DNA from 4 places in the Paraburkholderia sp. J94 genome. Region 1 is predicted to be linked to each of the others. Evidence: predicted binding sites of a transcription regulator. Region 1 holds the regulator's gene; each other region holds the start of a gene.
What was found. The regulator HrcA, encoded in region 1, represses chaperone genes, less so after heat shock. The targets are predictions, from matches to a motif close to TTAGCACTCNNNNNNNNNGAGTGCTAA.
Positions count from the first base shown of each region.

Region 2: the regulator HrcA is predicted to act here: its motif matches at 1,757-1,783, upstream of U4Y88_RS09535 (co-chaperone GroES).
Region 3: the regulator HrcA is predicted to act here: its motif matches at 1,561-1,587, upstream of rpoH (RNA polymerase sigma factor RpoH).
Region 4: the regulator HrcA is predicted to act here: its motif matches at 1,693-1,719, upstream of groES (co-chaperone GroES).

Region 1 covers NZ_CAJMZH010000004.1:56,032-59,488, forward strand. The annotation lists gene recN (DNA repair protein RecN) at 1-470, opposite strand, end outside; gene U4Y88_RS09020 (NAD kinase) at 529-1,440, opposite strand; gene hrcA (heat-inducible transcriptional repressor HrcA) at 1,370-2,725, shown strand; gene hemH (ferrochelatase) at 2,953-3,457, shown strand, end outside.
Region 2 covers NZ_CAJMZH010000004.1:183,853-187,309, forward strand. The annotation lists gene U4Y88_RS09530 (acyltransferase) at 107-1,279, opposite strand; gene U4Y88_RS09535 (co-chaperone GroES) at 1,879-2,169, shown strand; gene groL (chaperonin GroEL) at 2,214-3,457, shown strand, end outside.
Region 3 covers NZ_CAJMZH010000008.1:86,120-89,576, forward strand. The annotation lists gene leuA (2-isopropylmalate synthase) at 1-453, shown strand, start outside; gene U4Y88_RS18365 (nuclear transport factor 2 family protein) at 615-998, opposite strand; gene rpoH (RNA polymerase sigma factor RpoH) at 1,655-2,584, shown strand; gene cydP (cytochrome oxidase putative small subunit CydP) at 2,965-3,234, shown strand; gene U4Y88_RS18380 (cytochrome ubiquinol oxidase subunit I) at 3,224-3,457, shown strand, end outside.
Region 4 covers NZ_CAJMZH010000011.1:73,285-76,741, reverse strand. The annotation lists gene groL (chaperonin GroEL) at 1-1,356, opposite strand, end outside; gene groES (co-chaperone GroES) at 1,370-1,660, opposite strand; gene U4Y88_RS23680 (ExbD/TolR family protein) at 1,942-2,364, opposite strand; gene U4Y88_RS23675 (biopolymer transporter ExbD) at 2,387-2,812, opposite strand; gene U4Y88_RS23670 (MotA/TolQ/ExbB proton channel family protein) at 2,832-3,457, opposite strand, start outside.

The DNA of each region.
Region 1 (3,457 bases):
GCGAGATCGGTCAGGCCCGCGTGCGTGTCGAACAGCTCGCGCTGCGCGTCGGGGCGCATCAGCAGTTGATGCGCGTGCTGGCCGTGAATATCGACGAGCCGCTCGCCCACATCGCGCAGTTGCGCGAGCGTGGCCGGCGTGCCGTTGATGAAGGCGCGCGAGCGGCCGTTACTGTCGACGACGCGGCGCAGCATGACGACGCGCTCGCCGTCGGGCAGCGCGAGCGCGTGCTCGTCGAGCCATTGCTGGATGTGCGGCGGCGTGTCGAATTCGGCGGTGATGTCGGCGCGGCTTTCGCCCGTGCGCACGACGCCCGCGTCGGCGCGCGCGCCGAGCGTCAGCGCGAGGGCGTCGATGAGAATCGACTTGCCGGCGCCCGTCTCGCCGGAGAACACGGAAAAACCGCTGTCGAATTCGAGGTCGAGCGCGGCGACGATCACGAAGTCGCGTATCGAAAGGTGGCGGAGCATGGCGTCTTGAGTCGGGCTGGCGTGCCGTTTATACAGTGTTGTGGCGGGGTGGCCGCGCTTAGTCCTGCGGGTCGTCCTGCAGCGACGGATGCTCGTTCCAGTGCAGCTTCTTGCGCAGCGTGCGGTAGTAGCTATAGCCGACCGGATGCAGGAAGGGCACGGTATGACGCGAGCGGCGCACTTCGATGACGTCGTTCAGCTCGACGGCCGTGAACGACTGCATGTCGAAATTCACGTTGACGTCGCGGCCCGCAACGATCTGGATGCTCACCTTGCAGTCGTCGGGCAGCACGATCGGGCGGTTCGAGAGCGCGTGCGGCGCGATCGGCACGAGCACGATGCCCTGCAGCTGCGGATGCAGGATCGGCCCCTGCGACGACAGCGCGTAAGCCGTCGAGCCCGTGGGCGTGGCGACGATCAGGCCGTCCGAGCGCTGGTTGTACATGAAGCGCCCGTCCACGTGCACGCGCAGCTCCGCCATGCCGGAGAAGCCGCTGCGGTTCACGACCACGTCGTTGAAGGCGAGCGCGTGATAGATCGGGTCGCCGTCGCGCGTGATGCGCGATTCGAGCAGCGAGCGCTCCTCGCGCTCGAAGCTGCCCGCGAGCAGTTGCGGCACGATCTCCTGCATGTCGGAGAACGGGATGTCGGTGATGAAACCGAGCCGCCCGTGGTTGATGCCGATGAGCGGCGTGCGGTAGGGCGCGAGCTGGCGGCCGATGCCGAGCATCGTGCCGTCGCCGCCGAGCACCACGGCCACGTCCGCGCGCGCGCCGATTTCGGCGGGCTGGAGCGCGGGATAGCCGCTGGCGCCGATTTCCTGGGCGGTCTGCGCTTCGAACACGACTTCGAAGCCGCGTTGCGAAATAGTCTGGGCGAGCGCCATCAGCGGCTCGCCGATGCCTTGCGTGTTACTGCGCCCGACGAGCGCAACCGTCTTGAACTGGCTCTGGATCTTCTGGATCTGCATGCCGCAATTACACCATAGTCAGGTCCCGAAAAGAACCTGGGAGCCAATACGGGCGGGGCAGCGGGCGAAAAAACACGCCTTCCGCGGCCATGCGCCCGTGCGCGCTTTTCTCGTGAAACGCGGCGCCTTTCTCGCAAAAGCTGGTGACGCGCCGATGACAGCCGTGCATTTCGCCCGATATGCCGCGCGCCGGGCGGCCCACGGACGCCCGGCCGCCCGCGTGCGTACTCGCCCCGAACCCGGCATTAGGCTAAAATTTTCAGTCATGTTAGATCCCCGCGCACAAACCCTCCTCAAGACGCTGATCGAGCGCTACATCGCCGAAGGTCAGCCGGTCGGCTCGCGCACGCTGTCGCGATTCTCCGGGCTGGAACTGAGCCCGGCGACCATCCGCAACGTGATGTCGGACCTGGAGGAGCTGGGGCTCGTCTCGAGTCCGCACACCTCGGCTGGCCGCGTGCCCACGCCGCGCGGCTACCGTTTGTTCGTCGACACCATGCTCACGGTGGAGCCCTCCGCCGACGAGGACGCCCTCACGCGCGCGGTGAAAACCACGCTGCGCCCCGGCGAGCCGCAGAAAGTGGTGGCGGCGGCGGCCAGCGTGCTCTCGAACCTCTCGCAGTTCGCGGGCGTGGTGCTGACGCCGCGCCGCAGCCACGTGTTCAAGCAGATCGAGTTCATGCGCCTGTCGGACAAGCGCATCCTGCTGATCATCGTGACGCCCGAAGGCGACGTGCAGAACCGCATCATGGCGACGCAGCGCGACTTCGCGCCTTCCGAGCTGATCGAAGCCTCCAATTACATCAACGCGCATTTCGCGGGCCTCTCGTTCGACGAGGTGCGCCGCCGGCTGCGCGAGGAAATCGACGCGCTGCGCGGCGACATGACCACGCTGATGCACGCGGCCGTGACCGCGAGCACCGAGGAATCCGACACCGGCGAGACCGTGCTCATCTCCGGCGAGCGCAACCTGCTCGAAGTGGCCGATCTGTCCTCGGACATGGCGCGGCTGCGCAAGCTGTTCGACGTGTTCGACCAGAAGACCAGCCTGCTGCAACTGCTGGACGTCTCCAGCCACGCGCAGGGCGTGCAGATCTTCATTGGCGGCGAGTCGCAACTCGTGCCGATCGAGGAAATGAGCGTGGTGACCGCGCCGTACGAAGTGAACGGCAAGATCGTGGGCACGCTCGGCGTGATCGGCCCGACGCGCATGGCCTACAACCGCGTGATTCCGATCGTGGACATCACCGCGCGGCTGCTTTCGCTCACGCTCAGCCAGAACTAGGGCAAAACCCGGCGCCTTGCAGGTCATGATCGGCGAAAGCGGGGCGGCGCGCCATTAGCCGAATGGCTAACGTTGCAGCGCGAGCGTTGCGGCGCCGCTGCGTTGCCCAGCCCACACCCGCTGCAAGTTCATCGCACCCGCACCGCCTGGCCCACCGTAAGCCGCCCGCTATAATGATCCCTTGTGCAACCGTTGCTGCGCTGCTCGCGCGGCGTCCCTGATCGCCTATGCGTTTCGACCTCGAGCGGCCCCTGCAATCCGCTGTCGCGCATCGCGTTGCGGTGCTGCTCATCAATCTCGGCACGCCCGACGCGCCCACGCCGCGCGCCGTGCGCCGCTATCTCGCGCAGTTTCTCTCCGACCCGCGCGTGGTCGAGATCCCCGCGCCGATCTGGCAGGTGATCCTGCGCGCGCTGATCCTGCCGCTGCGCGGACGCTCGTCGGCGAAAAAATACGCGGCCGTCTGGACGCCCGAAGGCTCGCCGCTGCGCGTGCACACGCAGAAGCAGACCGACGCGCTGCGTCATCTGCTGCAAATCAACGACTACACCGTGATCGTCGATTACGCGATGCGTTACGGCACGCCCGATATTCCGGCGATGCTCAATCAGCTCAAGCTCGCGGGCGCCGAACGCATCCTGCTGGTGCCGATGTATCCGCAGTATTCGGCCTCGACCACGGCCACCGCCTTCGACGCCGCGTTTGCTGCACTGCGGCGTATGCGCAATCAGC
Region 2 (3,457 bases), 130 kb from region 1:
AGCGGAAAGCGGAAAGCGGAAAGCGCCATTGACCGGCGCAATGACGATTTGCGCACGGCGTAAAGCGCGAAAAGAAAATGGGCTTCTGCGGAAAGAACAACCGGGATCAGTTCGGCCGCGCGACGGCCTGTATCTCGGTACCGCTTCTGCGCGCCAGCGATTGTTCGAGAAATGCCCGGACTGGACGATCGATGAAGCGCTCAACGAGGTAAGCAGCGACTAGCGTTGCAGTGATCGCGATAAGGGCGGCATGCATAGGGTGTCCGCTGCGGGACATGGCAAAGACCAGTCTGCCGATCGGGAAGTGAAGCAGATAGATTGGGTACGACAGTCGGCCAAGAAGGCCGGCCGCGTAACCGGACAGCTTTGATGAGAGGTCGAGTTCCGCTCCGCGCCAAACCAGCACCGGAGCGATCGCGAAAACAATAAAGAATGGATAAATTCCCTTCATGAGATAAGGAAACGCGCAGACGGCAGCAAATAGCGTATAGAGCACCACGTCAGAGGGGATCAATTTTCGGAAAGCGACGAGCGCAACTGGCTGGCTGTTGCGAAAGTGCAGTCGATAAATGAGTATGCCCGTCGCAAATCCATACACGACTCTGCTAAATCCGCCGAGGAAATTCGATGTGGCCCAGCCCAGTCCGAATTGAAGCGCAAAACGACCGGCGTTGACTTCCAGCAGCACGGCGATGATCAGGGTGGTGAGCGCGCCCCATATCGCAATGGTGATCAACTTCTTTTCGCTGGCCCGGATAAATAGCACGAACAAGCCGCTTGCCACGATTTCAAAGAACAGCGACCACGCGGGATCGTTGATGGGAAAAATTGCGCCTATTGACGCCGAGCTGGGGTCCGGATGGCCCGCTATGCCCATATTGTTGATCGCTCTGTCGCCCAGATACGGAATCATCAGCAGATTGGATGCCGTCGCCGATATCAGACCCGGGTACGAGAAGTTGGCGAGAGCCACGTTGTTGATCAAGACGAGCGTCGGAATGCCAATGAGCGACGAGATGAAAAGCATCGGATAAAGGCGTATCAGGCGCTTGACGAGATAGCGCGAGTTGCTTATCGAATGGTTGGCGAGCTTTTCCCCGTAAGCGTGGAAAATGACGAAGCCGCTCAGAATGAAAAAGAGATCGACGCAAATACTCCCGTTCGGGAAGAGCGGCGACGGCCCGTGCATCGTGAAGTGGTACGCCATGACCATCATCGCGGCGATGCCTCTCAGCCCGTCGAGGACGTCATAGCGAGATCGGGGGGCTAGATTCGTCATTGGGCTTGTAATTGGCGTGGGGGCAGGCGAGACGGTGTACTGGCCAACATGCTGCGTGATTTCCGTGGCGGACTCCGTGGGGTGGGGCACCAAGTGCGTGGCCCTGACTGACAATCCGGCCGTCGGTTCGAGTAGGCGAGCGCGCTTGTCCCATTGACTGACGGGCTGGCAAATAGGGTGGAATCGACGCCGTCGCCGCGCTGGGTGGGGATTCCCCTGGGCGAAAAAGAAATCCGGTCGGCAGGGGCGCGACGCCCGGAAAAGGCGGTTTTCGAGTGCCTGCGAGGTGGCGCGAGCGGTCAGGGGTTAGAGCGCGCCGCGCCGACCAAGTCCTTGTTTTTACGGGGCTAATCCGTCTTCAGCGGCTTGTGGAATCGCCGCGCCGATCTGCTCGTCCTGTCCGAACGGCTCAGGGAAAGGGCTGAATTTCGACACCTGTGCCCTCCTTCTTGAATTTGTCACTACCCGTCCATATAATTAGCACTCACCGCATGAGAGTGCTAACAACGCTCCGGTGTACACATATCTCTGGCTGGCACCTTCGCCAACCAGGTTTTCTTGAGTCTCTTCAAGTCCCAATCAAGAGAGAGGATCTATCCATGAACCTTCGTCCTTTGCATGATCGCGTGATCGTCAAGCGCCTGGATCAAGAAACCAAGACCGCTTCGGGCATCGTGATCCCGGACGCAGCGGCAGAAAAGCCGGATCAAGGTGAAGTCCTGGCCACGGGCCCGGGCAAGCGCGACGATAAAGGCTCCCTGATCGCACTCGACGTCAAGGTCGGCGATCGCGTCCTGTTCGGCAAGTACGCTGGCCAGACCGTCAAGGTCGATGGCAACGAACTGCTCGTGATGCGCGAAGAAGACATCATGGCCGTGGTGCAGAAGTAATTTTCGCCCACCGCTCATTCATCAAGAATTCAAGGAGTTAGAAGATGGCAGCTAAAGACGTCGTGTTCGGCGATTCCGCCCGTTCCAAGATGGTTGAAGGCGTGAACATTCTCGCCAACGCAGTGAAGGTCACGCTGGGTCCGAAGGGCCGCAACGTCGTCCTCGAGCGCTCGTTCGGCGGCCCGACGGTCACCAAGGACGGTGTCTCGGTCGCGAAGGAAATCGAGCTGAAGGACAAGCTCCAGAACATGGGCGCGCAAATGGTCAAGGAAGTCGCTTCCAAGACCAGCGACAACGCAGGCGACGGCACGACGACGGCAACCGTCCTCGCGCAATCGATCGTCCGCGAAGGCATGAAGTACGTCGCATCGGGCATGAACCCGATGGACCTGAAGCGCGGCATCGACAAGGCTGTTGCAGCCGCCATCGAAGAACTGCGCAAGCTGAGCAAGCCCTGCACGACCAACAAGGAAATCGCGCAAGTCGGCTCGATCTCGGCGAACAGCGATTCGTCGATCGGCGACCGTATCGCTGAAGCGATGGACAAGGTCGGCAAGGAAGGCGTCATCACCGTCGAAGACGGCAAGTCGCTGCAAGACGAACTCGAAGTCGTCGAAGGTATGCAGTTCGACCGCGGCTACCTGTCGCCGTACTTCATCAACAACCCGGACAAGCAAGTTGCCGTTCTCGACAACCCGTTCGTCCTGTTGTTCGACAAGAAGATCTCGAACATCCGCGATCTGCTGCCGATCCTGGAACAAGTCGCGAAGGCTGGCCGTCCGCTGCTGATCATCGCTGAAGACGTCGAAGGCGAAGCTCTGGCAACGCTGGTCGTCAACAACATCCGTGGCATCCTGAAGACTGTCGCTGTCAAGGCTCCGGGCTTCGGCGACCGCCGCAAGGCCATGCTGGAAGACATCGCGATCCTGACCGGCGGTCAAGTCGTCGCGGAAGAAACCGGCCTGACGCTCGAAAAGGCAACGCTGAACGAACTCGGTCAAGCGAAGCGTATCGAAGTGGGCAAGGAAAACACGACGATCATCGACGGTGCAGGCGAAGCCGCAAGCATCGAAGCGCGCGTCAAGCAAATCCGCACGCAGATCGAAGAAGCGACGTCGGACTACGACCGTGAAAAGCTGCAAGAGCGCGTTGCCAAGCTGGCAGGCGGCGTGGCAGTGATCAAGGTCGGCGCTGCGACCGAAGTCGAAATGAAGGAAAAGAAGGCACGCGTGGAAGACGCGCTGCACGCAACCCGCGCTGCCGTTGAAGAAGGCATCGTCCCGGGCGG
Region 3 (3,457 bases), on a different contig from region 1:
CCGCGCCGCGTGCAGATCGAATTCAGCCACGCCGTGCAGCAGGTCACGGACGCGTCGGGCGCGGAAATGACCGGCGAGGCCATCTGCTCGTTGTTCGCACGCGAGTACTTCGAGACGACGGGTCCGGCGACGCAGGCCGGCGCGGGCCGCGCGCGCTTCGAAGGCCGCGACGTGGCGATTGCCTCGTCGGCACAGATCGACGAAGCCCATGCGCAAGCTGTCGCGGCAGCGTTCGCCGAAGTTGCCGATGAAAGCGTGGAGATCACGTCGTTTGAAACCGCGCGCACCGCGCAAGGCGAAACGGCGGTGTTCGTCGGCGCCCGTGTGGGCGGTCAGGCGCTGCGCCATGGCGTAGGCGTGGCCGGCGACGCGGCCCAGGCCGTGACCGCAGCCGTGATCAGCGCGATCAACCGCGCGGCATGGCAGGCAGTCGACGAACTCGTAGCGGCCTGATCGCGCCACGAACGCGACAAGAAGCGATCAAAAGTTGGAAAGTTAGCAGCAAAAAGCAGCAAACCTGGAGGCGGCGCCGTTGAGCGCCGGCGGCAAAACGGGCCGCTGGCGTGCGCCCGAAACGCCCTAGACGGCGGATCGGCGAGTGGACTTACCGGATCTCACTCGATCGCGCAACGCGTCGCCTGCCACGCGAGCAGACGCCAGTGGCCATCCTCCTGCGTCTGGATCGCCGTGTAGGCAATCGGAAACAACAGCGCGCCGTTGTTCGCTTCCATCTCGATCAGCACGCGCCCCGACACCACGCAGGTCTCGTTGCCCACGGGCAGCACGTCCTGCGACTGGATCTCGATCTGACGGTAGCGCCGGCGCCCCGCCGTGATCGCGTCGATGAACTGCTGCTTGGTCTCGCGTTTGCCGTTCGTGTGAACGAAGAAGACGTTCTCGGACAGCAGTTGATCCAGCGACGTGCCGTCGCCATCCACCATCGCGCGAAACCGCTCGCGCTCCAGTCCGCGAATCGCTTCGATTACTTTTGCCACCATTGCCCGAGCCCCTTGCGCACGACCCCGCGCCGCTCGCGCCGGTTCGCACAGAAGATGTACGCATGCATTTCGCTGAAATTTATACCAGGTTTGGGCGCATGGATACTTGCGATCAAAAGGATCGCCCCGATATGGCTGTCAGAAAGGCCGTTCGCGCTACGCGATCCCGCCTGACGTCTGCACGCACAGTTATGTGACGCGCCGCACGCTCAAGCACGGCGAGCCCTGCGCCGCGATGTCGCATCGCAGCACTTTCGGCGTATTCTGATGTCTATTAGATGTGTTCCGTGAGCAGAATTCGGGCGCGACCGCCAGCGCGGCGCAGTCCCTGAGAGACCCGGTTTTCCAGTCCTGTCAGCGCTTATCCAGTCCCTATTTCCTTGCCGCGACCGCTGCGCGCGGCGCCATCGTTCTAGAGTTTTCCTTCGGTTTGCGGGTGTGCGCAAGCCGCATCGGGCTGGAAAGCCCGTCCTGTCTGCCTCCCGGCTTCTTGTCGAAATCTATCGAAACAACTATTTCGATAGAGAACACGGAACCATGAAGCCCCTACCGACTCCAAGTATTAGCACTCGCTGATTCAGAGTGCTAACATCCAACGTGGAGTCGCAGTCTGACTTTTGCAAGATTCCTGAGGAGTTCGCTACGTGAGCAACGCAATGGCAATGACCCTTTCGGGTACGCTGAACACCAAGCCGGCCAAGGCCGCGGGTTCAGGTGCCCTGGCGCTCGCGAACGCTTCCCTGCTGCCCGGCCAACTGGGCAACATCGACGCCTACATCCAGGCCGTGAACCGGGTCCCGATGTTGACGCCGCAAGAGGAGCGCCAATTCGCGACTGAATTTCGCGAGCAAAACAATCTGGAGTCCGCGCGCCGCATGGTGCTGTCGCACCTGCGCCTCGTGGTCTCGATCGCCCGTAATTACCTCGGCTATGGTCTGCCGCATGCCGACCTGATCCAGGAAGGCAACATCGGTCTGATGAAGGCCGTGAAGCGCTTTGACCCCGAGCAAAACGTACGTCTCGTGTCGTACGCGATGCACTGGATCAAGGCCGAAATCCACGAATACATCCTGCGCAACTGGCGCATGGTGAAGGTCGCCACCACCAAGGCGCAGCGCAAGCTGTTCTTCAACCTGCGCAGCCACAAGCAGGGCCTGCAGTCGTTCACGCCGGAGGAAATCGACGGCCTGGCGCAGGAACTGAATGTGAAGCGCGAGGAAGTCGTGGAGATGGAAACGCGTTTGTCGGGTGCCGACATCGCGCTGGAAAGCCAGACCGACGACGGCGAGGAATCGTTCGCGCCGATCGCCTGGCTCGCCGACTCGCATAGCGAGCCGACCGCCGTGATGGCCGCGCGCGACCGCGACCGTCTGCAGTCGGACGGCATCGCCAGCGCGCTGGAAGCGCTCGACCCGCGCAGCCGCCGCATCATCGAGGCGCGCTGGCTGAATGTCGCCGACGACGGTTCGGGCGGTTCGACGCTGCACGAACTGGCCGACGAATTCGGCGTCTCGGCCGAGCGTATCCGCCAGATCGAGGCAAGCGCGATGAAGAAGATGCGCACGGCACTGGCCGCCTACGCCTAACGCGCCAACCTTGCCAAGCGCCGCCCGCCTCGCGGGCGTGACGCCGACAGCCCCGCTCCGAAAGGAACGGGGCTTTTTCTTTTCCGGCGACAGAAATAAGTACACGTTCACGCCGCCCCTCAGCGTTCCTTCGTAAGATGCTTTCGCATGCCATGCAGTCCTAATCTGATACATGGCTGCAAACATCAGAATGCGACCCCAAAAAATTGATTTCTAGCAAAACGGATCGCATTACTGATCGGTGAGGCAGGCGCTCGCGGCTTCTTGTCACGGTGTCCTGATGACACCACTCCTAGAATCCTTGTACACAACAGGTACACCAATCCGGGCGGCGGCACGGCCTGGCCAGAGAACAAGTTTTAGGGGCAACAGTCATCGTCATGATCTCGACATCCGGCCACGCTGCCCACCCGCGCCCCCTCCTGCGCACACGCATCCTCCAGTGGGCGCGCGGCCCGACCTTCGCGCGCGACATCGTTCTCGTTCTCGCCTTCAAGCTCGTGCTGCTGATGGCGCTGAAGTACGCCTTCTTCAGTCATCCGCAGGCCGAAAACATGAACATGCCGCCAGCCGAAGTTGCCCAGGCCATTCTCTCCGTGCCGGCGCCGGCCGGGACGAACCCTCAACAAGGGGAGCACCATGCCCATTAGCGAAACCGTCGATCTCTCGCGCCTCCAGTTCGCGGTCACCGCGCTCTATCACTTTCTGTTCGTGCCGCTCACGCTCGGGCTCTCGTGGCTGCTCGTCATCATGGAGTCGGTCTACGTGATGACCGGCAAGCCCATCTACAAGGACATGACGCAGTTCTGGGGCAAGCTGTTCGCGATCAACTTCGTGATGGGCGTCACCACCGGCCTCACGATGGAATTCCAG
Region 4 (3,457 bases), on a different contig from region 1:
GCGCAGCGGTTCTTCGAGCGCGCGCAGCACGATCTTCACGCCCGCCGTCTGATCGGGCGTGCTGCCCTTCAGGTCGAGAATCGCCTGACGCACGCGAATCAGCGCCACGCCGCCGCCCGGCACGATGCCCTCTTCCACCGCCGCGCGCGTCGCGTGCAGTGCGTCGTCCACGCGGTCCTTCTTTTCCTTCACTTCGATTTCGGTCGCGCCGCCGACCTTGATCACGGCGACACCGCCCGCGAGTTTCGCCACGCGTTCCTGCAGTTTCTCGCGATCGTAGTCGGACGTCGCTTCTTCGATCTGCACGCGAATCTGCTTCACGCGTGCCTCGATCGCAGCGGCCTGACCCGCGCCGTCGATCACCGTCGTGCTTTCCTTGCCGATCTCCACGCGCTTGGCCTGGCCGAGTTCGGCAAGCGTCGCCTTGTCGAGTCCCAGCCCGGTTTCCTCGGCGATCACCTGACCGCCCGTGAGAATCGCGATATCTTCGAGCAGCGCCTTGCGGCGATCGCCGAAGCCCGGCGCCTTCACGGCCACCGTCTTGAGCACGCCGCGAATATTGTTGACGACGAGCGTCGCAAGCGCCTCGCCTTCGATGTCTTCGGCGATCAGCAGCAGCGGACGTCCGGCCTTCGCCACCTGTTCGAGCACCGGCAGCAGATCGCGGATATTCGAAATCTTCTTGTCGTGCAGGAGGATGAACGGATTGTCGAGTTCGGCGATCTGCTTGTCGGCGTTATTGATGAAGTACGGCGAAAGATAGCCGCGATCGAATTGCAGGCCTTCGACCACATCGAGTTCGTCGTCGAGCGACTTGCCGTCTTCCACCGTGATCACGCCTTCCTTGCCCACGCGGTCGAGCGCTTCCGCAATGCGCTGGCCAATCGATTCCTCGCCATTGGCCGAAATGGTCGCGACCTGCGCAATTTCCTTGCTCGTGGTGGTCGGCTTGCTGATCTTCTTCAGCTCCTCGATCGCGGCGCTCACCGCCTTGTCGATACCGCGTTTCAGATCGAGCGGATTGAGTCCGGCTGCCACATACTTCTGGCCTTCGCGCACGATGGCCTGAGCCAGCACGGTCGCCGTGGTCGTGCCGTCGCCGGCGGCGTCGCTCGTTTTCGACGCCACTTCCTTGACGATCTGCGCGCCGATATTTTGCAGCTTGTCGGCAAGCTCCACTTCCTTCGCCACCGACACGCCGTCCTTCGTCACGACCGGCGAGCCGAAGCTGCGTTCGAGCACGACGTTGCGGCCCTTGGGACCGAGCGTGACTTTCACGGCGTCGGCGAGAATATTCACGCCTTCGATGAGTTTGCTACGGGCGATGTCGCCGAATACGATGTCTTTCGCTGCCATGATCGATGCTTCCTCAGGATTGAACGACTGCGACGATATCTTCTTCGCGCAGCACGAGCAGTTCGTTACCGTCGACCTTCACGGTCTGCCCGGCGTATTTGCCGAACAGCACGCGGTCGCCCACGTTGAGATCGGGCGCGATGCGGCGCCCATCGTTATCGCGCCGGCCAGGACCGACGGCGAGCACTTCGCCCTGGTCCGGCTTTTCGGCGGCGCTATCGGGAATCACGATGCCCGAAGCGGTTTTGGTTTCCTGATCGAGACGCTTGACGATCACGCGATCATGCAATGGGCGCAGGCTCATGGGCAATTTCCTTTTACGATATCGGCGATGGGCTGGCACTCGTTAAAGGCGAGTGCTGATGGATAACCGAGTATAGAAAACACGCTCGCCGCGCTCCAATAACGGATTGGCAATTCGATATCGCGCGATGCCTGCAATCGATATGGCCGGTCGCGTATTGAATTCGACGCGCAAAAAAAAAGCGAACGGCACGCCGTTCGCCATAACGAAGTCCTCTCGCTCTCATCGAACGAAGGCCATCCCCAGTTTTTCTGCGCAGTTACCGCGCGCTCACCGCACGCTCACTGCATGTATTGCTCGTTCCCCACGAGACCGATCTTCGTCGCGCCCTCGCGCTGCGCGGCTGCGAGCACTTCGGCCACCGCGCGATACGGCGCTGCCTTGTCCGGCAAAAGATGGATTTCCGACTGGTCGGACTGCGCCGCGACGTCGGCCATATGCCGCTCGAGATCGGCGTGATCCTGAAGATGCGCGCCGTTCCACGCGAGCGCGCCGCTCGCATCGATATCGACTTGCACGACCGGTGGCGGCGCGGCGGGCGGCGGCGGATTGCCCACGGGCAGATCCATTTTTACCGCGTGCATCTGGATCGGAATCGTGATGATCAGCATGATCAACAGCACGAGCATCACGTCGATCAGCGGCGTCGTATTGATGTCCACCATCACGTCCGGTTCGTCGCCCGGCGTCGGGTTCATCTGCATGGCCATGACTCTCTCCTCTCGTTCAACCGCCGCGCGCGGGCGGCTGCGTGATGAACGACACCTTCGTGATGCCCGCGCGTTCGCAGTCGGTCACCACGCGGCCAATGAATTCGTAGCGCGTGGTCTGATCGCCGCGCACGTGCACTTCGGGTTGCGGATTGCGCTGCGAAACCGTCTTCAGTTGCGCGAGCAGCGTGGGCGAGTCGACGCGCCGTTCATTCCAGAACAGGTTGCCGTCCTTGTCGACGGCGATTTCGATGGCGTCGGGTTTGGTCTGCAACGGACTCACGGTTTCCTTCGGCAATTGCACGGGAACCGTATGCGTGACCACCGGAATCGTGATGAGAAAGATGATCAGCAGGACGAGCATGACGTCGACGAGCGGCGTCGTGTTGATGGTGGCGATCACCTCGTCCTCGCCACCGTCCTGGGCTACGTTCATGGCCATGATGATTCTCTTCGCGCGCTCAACCCGCGTTGGCGACGGCGCGCACTTTGCGCTTGCGCCCCGACAGCAGCACCGTGTGCAGTTGCGCGCCGAATGCCCGTACGCGCTCCATCAGCGACTTGTTGCGGCGCACGAGGAAGTTGTAGCCGAGCACGGCCGGCACGGCGACCGCGAGACCGATCGCGGTCATGATGAGCGCCTCGCCCACCGGACCCGCGACCTTGTCGATCGACGCCTGACCCGCGATGCCGATCGCCGTGAGCGCATGATAAATGCCCCACACCGTACCGAACAGGCCGACGAACGGCGCGGTCGAACCGACGGTCGCGAGAAACGCGAGACCGTCCTGCAAGCGGTTGCCGACGTTCGTGATCGAGCGGTCGATGCTCACCTGGATCCACGTATTGCGATCGACTTCTTCGAGCAGGACCTCGTCGTGATGCTCGGCTGCCTCGATGCCCGTTTCGGCGATGAAGCGAAACGGCGAGCGCTCGTCGAGTTGCGCCGCACCTGCCGCGAGCGAGGCCGCTTCCCAAAGCTGCTGGTCCGCCGACTTCGCGCGGCGATTGGCGCGCGACTGCTCCACGAACTTCGTGACCATGATGTACCAGCTGCCCATCGACATGGCGACGAGCACGAGCAGCA